DNA from 2 places in the Halobacillus sp. A1-3 genome. Region 1 is predicted to be linked to the other one. Evidence: riboswitches for the same ligand, from Rfam matches in the RefSeq annotation. Region 1 holds a riboswitch; the other holds the start of a gene.
What was found. A riboswitch is a leader RNA that binds a small molecule or an ion and turns the genes downstream of it on or off. The one in region 1 is predicted to bind S-adenosylmethionine.
Positions count from the first base shown of each region.

Region 2: linked by a shared signal. The riboswitch ahead of metE (5-methyltetrahydropteroyltriglutamate--homocysteine S-methyltransferase) and the one ahead of ACRYKC_RS08835 (phosphoadenylyl-sulfate reductase) in region 1 are both predicted to bind S-adenosylmethionine.

Region 1 is NZ_JBPCEO010000004.1:200,221-203,640, reverse strand. Features, by position in the region: gene cysC (adenylyl-sulfate kinase) at 1-407, opposite strand, end outside; gene sat (sulfate adenylyltransferase) at 426-1,577, opposite strand; gene ACRYKC_RS08835 (phosphoadenylyl-sulfate reductase) at 1,607-2,335, opposite strand; SAM riboswitch class I at 2,437-2,551, opposite strand; SAM riboswitch class I at 2,723-2,822, shown strand; gene ACRYKC_RS08830 (sulfite exporter TauE/SafE family protein) at 2,961-3,420, shown strand, end outside.
Region 2 is NZ_JBPCEO010000002.1:301,795-305,214, forward strand. Features, by position in the region: gene bioB (biotin synthase BioB) at 344-1,333, opposite strand; SAM riboswitch class I at 1,507-1,618, shown strand; cobalamin riboswitch at 1,681-1,876, shown strand; gene metE (5-methyltetrahydropteroyltriglutamate--homocysteine S-methyltransferase) at 2,014-3,420, shown strand, end outside.

The sequences.
Region 1 (3,420 bases):
CATTCCTCTATAGGGCAATCAACATGTACTTCAATAAAATCACCTTCAGGAAGAATATTCCTTACTCGATCCCTGTCTTTTTGATAAGGAGATATAAAAGCCGTGATAACAATTTTGCCACTGTCTGCAAAAAGGTTGGCAACTTCTCCGATTCGTCTTATGTTTTCCACGCGGTCTTCAGAAGAAAATCCCAGATCTCTATTCAATCCATGCCGAACATTGTCTCCATCCAGCAAATAGGTGTGTACTTTCTTTTCATAAAGCAACTGATTCAAACGATTAGCAATACTAGATTTACCTGAACCTGATAATCCTGTTAACCAGATGACCCCACTATGATGGCCATTTAACTTCCGGTAATGATTAACATCCAATGAGGTATCATGCCACGTAATATTCGAACTCATCACTCTCACCCTTTCTATTTAAGATTTTATGGGAGAATTTGTTTTCAATCCCTCGATCAATACTTCAGCAATTTCAGGTCTGCTGAACGTTTTCGGTGGTTTTTCTCCGTTTCTTAGAAGTTCACGAACTTTTGTACCTGATAAAATGACGTGCTGATCGTCATCATGGGGACATGTTTTGTGTGAAACCATCGCTTCGCAAGCGTGGCAGTAAAAACTATGTTCGAAAAACAGCGGTGTAATGTCGAGCTCATCCTCACTGAATTCTGAGAAGATCTTTTGAGCATCATACGTCCCGTAATAATCTCCGACGCCTGCATGATCCCTGCCGACAATAAAATGAGAACAGCCGAAATTTTTTCTGACGAGGGCGTGAAAAATAGCTTCTCTCGGCCCTGCATAGCGCATGGCAGCATTAAATACAGCAAGCACAACCCTGTTATGAGGGTAATAATGATCAATTAACACTTCGTAACTCTTCATTCGGACGTCACTTGGAATATCATCACTCTTCGTTTCTCCTACGAGTGGATTAAGAAAAAGACCATCCACAATTTCAAGCGCAGCTTTTTGGATGTATTCATGAGCTCTATGGACTGGATTTCGAGTCTGGAAGCCGACGACTTTTTTCCAGCCTAGCTGTTGAAAGAGTTCTCTTGATTCCGCTGGATCTAAATAATATTTATCTTCATGGTGACGGCTAGGTTTTTTAATTAATTGAATTTCCCCTGCCACATAATAATTAGGACGGTTGAAAAGCTTTTTCACCCCAGGGTGTTCGAGTTCGGTTGTTAAGTACACCTTCTCTGCTTCCTTGTTTTTATCTGGCTGATAGATTTCATCTACTACGATAACGCCATAGACAGTATCCTGATAAATGAGTTCAGCGATATCGCCACTATTGAGTTGTTCAGCTTTCTTTTCGTCTACAGGCAATGTGATGGGGATGCTCCATGGTGTTCCATCCGCTAACCTCATCGTCTCCACCACTGATTCGTAATTCTCCTGATTTAGAAAACCAGTCAATGGACTATAGGCTCCGTTTGCGAGCAGCTCCAAATCACTCAATGCCATTGCATCGATTTCAATTTTTTCATTTGCTTCAGGTAATGGTGCCCCTGCTTTCCACCGATTTACAAGCTTACCACCGTGTGGGGATATAATTGTCATACCATACTCCTCCTCATAATTGATTCTGTTTATGCTTCAGGGTTTCCTGGCGTATGCAAACCGCATTCTGTTTTATTAAATCCTTTCCATCTGCCTGAACGGCCATCGCCATCCTCCGGAAATGTGCAAGGCATACAGCCAATACTCGGATATCCTTGGTCATGCAATTCGTTGTAATCCAAGTTGTTTAGTCGGATATATTGCCATACGAAGTCCCAAGTCCAATGGATAAGGGGACAAACTTTTACAGATTTAAACCGCTCATCTTTATTAACAAAGTTCGTACGGCTGCGGCTCGGGGACTGCTCTCTTCTCAAGCCTGAAATCCAAGCAGTCGCACCTGAAAGGGCGTCTTCCAATGGCTTGATCTTTCTTATATAGCAACATTGGTCAGGATTCTTATTCCATAACTCATCACCATAAGTCTTTGCTTGTTGATCCAGTGTCAATTCAGGCTTTTTCAATTCAATATTTAAATTCGGATATCGTTTTTGTACTTTTTCAATCAAATCGTAAGTTTCTTGGAAGTGTACGCCAGTATCAAGAAAAACAATACGAGCGTCAGATTTAATTTTTGAAATTAGATCGATTAGCACGATACCCTCCGCACCGAAACTGCACGCATAGACGATAGACTCACCGTATGAATCATAAGCCCAGCGTAATACTTCCAAAGCCTGCTTCACTTCGTTATCCGTTTGTAAGCCGGCAAATGGATCACCGGTAAAATGTTCATACGTCACTTTATCTTTTTTCATCATATCCTCCCTTCTAGGGTCCTACCTAATCAACTAAATCAAAAAACCTCTCTTCTTGATCAATAAGAAGAGAGGTTTACATTGATATGTAAAAGCTCATCTTCTTATCTTCCAAGTGAATTCACTTGCTGGAATTGGCACAGTTTCTGAATTTTCCTGCTCAGACCCGTTGCCGAGGCTTCAAAGGGCCAGTCCCTCCACCTCTCAGGATAAGAAAATCGATTATAAGTTTTTCAAAAATTAGGATTGATACAAATCTTATGCCCATATTAATCATATGTCAATAGCTTATTTAAAAATTCTGTATATTTTAACATTGGGCTTGACAACATTTCTGAACTCGCTTAGATTAGGATGTATCAAAATTTTAAAACCATAATATGATAATCCTTATAAAGAGTCGGGGGAGGAAACTGGTCCTATAATCCCGCAGCAACCTCTAAAAAGAAGGTGCTCAGTCCAGCAGGCTTGATCTGAAAGATAAGGAGAAGGTAGTTATTCACCTCTTCTTATTAAAAGGGGTTTTTTTATTGAAAAAATTCTTTTTACATTACCATTGCTAAAAATTTTTCGGTATAATCCCGAGTATTTTTATAAGAATAATAAATTTAAGAGGTGAATCATTATGAGAAAGCTAATTATTTTTGCCATTGTCGGCTTTTTTGCTCAATTAATCGACGGGGCGCTCGGCATGGCATATGGATTAAGTTCGTCCTCCTTGCTCCTTGCATACGGAGTTGCACCTGCTGTCGCATCTTCCTCTATACATATGTCAGAGATTGCGACAACCGCTATGTCTGGATATTCGCATTACAAATTCAATAACGTCGACAAGAAGTTGGTGCTAACCCTTGTCATTCCAGGATCAATCAGCGCTTTTGTTGGGGCAGCTTTTTTAAGCAGCCTTCCTGGTGAAGTTATTAAACCTTTCATATCCACATTCCTGCTTCTTCTAGGTGTTTACATTTTGTTCAGGTTCCTTTTTCTAAATCAGGAGTCTTCTGACAAGAAACAAACGCTCTCGTTGAAAAAGCGGTTTATTTATCCTCTAGGGTTTTTAGCAGGCTTTTTTGATTCAATTGGAG
Region 2 (3,420 bases), on a different contig from region 1:
TTTCCATATCGAGCTGCGGAGGGGATTTAGGGCTCAAGTTTTGTCCTCTATGAAATAAGTAGCTAACAAGACATCAGTTCCAAGCGATTGAATATGATAATTATGTAAGGTCATCTCCGATAAAACTACTCCGCTTTCTAAACATTCTTTCTTAGTAAATCCCAGAACTCATCGGCTTATATCTTATCTAGTTCTATAGAGGATGTTCTTATTTCTAGGCTCAAATACTTTTCTTCTACTATTTGCAATTGTTCCTTTAAGTCGTGCATACAGAAACTTCCTTTCAATAAGAATTGAATTTTATATGAAATAAAGAAAAACTGCCCTATTGAGGCAGTTTCTTTTAACTTAAAACTTTTTCCTTGGTTACTACATCCACTTCAAACCCTAAATCTTCGATCATTTTGTGGTCTTCCGTACTTTCTTGCCCCTCTGTAGTTAGATAATCTCCAACAAAAATGGAGTTCGCTGGATATAAACTTAGCGGCTGTAGGCTGAGTAAATTCACCTCGCGCCCCCCGGAAACGCGGATTTCTTTTGTAGGGTTGATAAAACGGAAAAGGCATAAAATCTTTAAACAATAGGACGGCGTCAATTCGTCAGTCCCTTCAAGCGCTGTTCCATCGATGGCATGAAGGAAATTAACTGGAATGGAATCCGCATCCATGAGATTCAAGGCGCGCGCCATATCAACGATATCCTGTTTCGATTCTTTCATTCCGACTATGACACCGGAGCATGGGGAAAGTCCTGATTGTTTCGCATAGTTAACCGTTACGACACGATCGTCGTAGGTGTGACTCGTGGTGATTTGATCGTGGTGATTTTCTGAGGTGTTAATATTGTGGTTGTAACGATCGACGCCAGCCTCTTTCAACTGCTCAGCTTGTTCTGGTTTTAGTAGTCCCAAGCATGCACAAACCTTTATATCATACTTCGCTTTGATCTCTTTGACCGCCGAGGTTACAATATCTATCTCACGTGTGGAAGGCCCTCTTCCGCTTGCAACGATGCAATATGTACCAGACTTCATTTGGTGAGCTTTTTCTGCTCCTCGAACAATCGTATCTTTGTCCATCATTCGATATTTTTCGATGGGAGCTTTTGAATCTCTGGACTGCGCACAGTACCCGCAGTTCTCTGGACAAAAACCTGATTTTGTATTGATGATCATGTTCAGCTTCACTTTGTTCCCGTAAAACTTCTTTCTGACATGATAGGCACTGTGCAGCAAACTGAGCAGCTCATCTTCCGGGCAGTTTAGAACGTCTAAAGCTTCATCATTCGTAATCTCATAACCATTAATCGCTTTAATCGCTAAAACTCTCCACATAAACAAATCCCCTTTCTAAGAACGTATCGGTTAACCAATTTTGTCGAATGGTTAACAACCAATGATAGCGTACCATAATCTGTCATAAAAAACACCTTTTTCTGACATTACTTCAATTTGACAGTGTCCTGCCTCCATGCTAGTATTCTTTTAATCCATTAAACGAATACGATCTCTTATTTAGAGCGGTGGAGGGACTGGCCCAGCGAAGCCCGGCAGCCGAATCAGCATTTTTGCAGATTTAGGTGCCAATTCCAGCAAAGCTTTGCCTTTGAAAGATAAGAGAGGTTGTACGTATAAACCTCTCCTTCGTGAGAGGTTTTTTTCTTACATATGGATCAACAACTGAATACCGTAGATCTTCAGGTGCTGAATAGACTTATTCAGCTTAAAAGGGAAGTCCGGTGAAACTCCGGCACGGTCCCGCCACTGTAAATGGGAGCAAACCTGCTTGCAAGTCACTGTCTTTTAGATAAATAGACGGGAAGACGCAGGTTTGTGATGAACATAAGTCAGGAGACCTGCCTGTTGGTTGTACACTCAAACCTACGAGGAATAGGGAGGTGTTAAGACGAATGGGATCCGTTTGTTATAAACGGCTATTTCCCAAACTACTTTCAACCATCTCTCTCCTACATAGAGGGATTTTTTATTGTCAAAAATTAAAGGGAGGAATCAAAATGACTCAAGTACTAAGTTCAGCCATTGGTTATCCAAGAATCGGAGAAAATAGAGAATGGAAAAAGACATTGGAACGTTTTTGGAAGGGTTCAATCTCAGAAGAGGATCTGCTGAAAGACATGAAAAAAATTCGCCTGACTCATCTGCAAAAACAGAATAATCTTGGTATCGACTTGATACCGGTTGGGGATTTCAGTCTGTACGACCATGTTTTGGACACAGCATTTATGTTTGGGCTGATTCCCTCACGTTTTAAAAAAAGGGATTATTCTATAACTACTTATTTCGATATCGCACGCGGCAACGATGAATCCGTTGCTTCAGAAATGACGAAATGGTTCAATACCAATTACCATTATATCGTCCCTGAGATCCAATTAGATCAAACTCCCGAGCTTACACATAATTATCAGCTTCAATACTTTAAAGAAGCGAAAGAAGAACTTGGACTGACGACTAAACCGGTCTTGTTAGGTCCGATTACTTTTGTCAAGTTAGCAAAAGGGTATAGGGAAGCTGATGCAGGTCCTCTATTAGAGAAGCTTGTCCCTCTCTACATACAAGTGCTTCAGGAACTAATAAGTGCTGGTGCGGACTGGATTCAGGTGGATGAACCTATTCTATGTACATCAGTCTCTAAGAAAGACCTTCAACTTTTTAAAGAGGTGTATCATTCAATCCACCAGCAATTACCGGGAGCTAAGATTCTGCTTCAAACTTATTTTGAAGCTATTGATCATTATGAAGAGATCATATCCCTTCCAGTCGCGGGGATTGGCCTGGATTTCGTTCATGACGAAGGAGCGAATTTAGAAGCATTAAAGAAGCACGGTTTTCCTAAAGACAAAACCCTTGCTGGCGGGCTGATCAATGGCAGAAATATTTGGAGAACGGATTTGGAAGAGAAGCTTGCCCAAGTTGAGGAAATTCTTTCTGAAACTCAAAGCCTGATCGTCCAACCTTCTTGTAGTTTATTACACGTCCCTGTAACTGTAGAAACTGAACAAGAACTAGATCCTGAGTTAAAGAACGGGTTAGCTTTTGCCGATCAAAAACTTGAAGAAGTGACCCTTTTAACTAGAGGCATCAACAATGGAAGAGATTTAATTGAAGAAGAACTCGCTGTCCAAAAAGAGAAACGAAACCAACTATGGGCTTTAAAGCAAAATACATCAGATCGACTATCTGAGGGCACCGTTCACATGACAAAGCGAAATAGGGACTACCAAACTCGCAAGAAACTACAGGAAGCGTTTTTCAAGATTCCGCTGCTGCCAACGACAACCATCGGCAGTTTGCCGCAAACCAAAGGAATACGCCAGGCACGATCAAAATGGCGCCAAGGGGAATGGTCCGATTCCTATTATGAAACGTTTATAGAAAACAATATATCTGAATGGATTAAC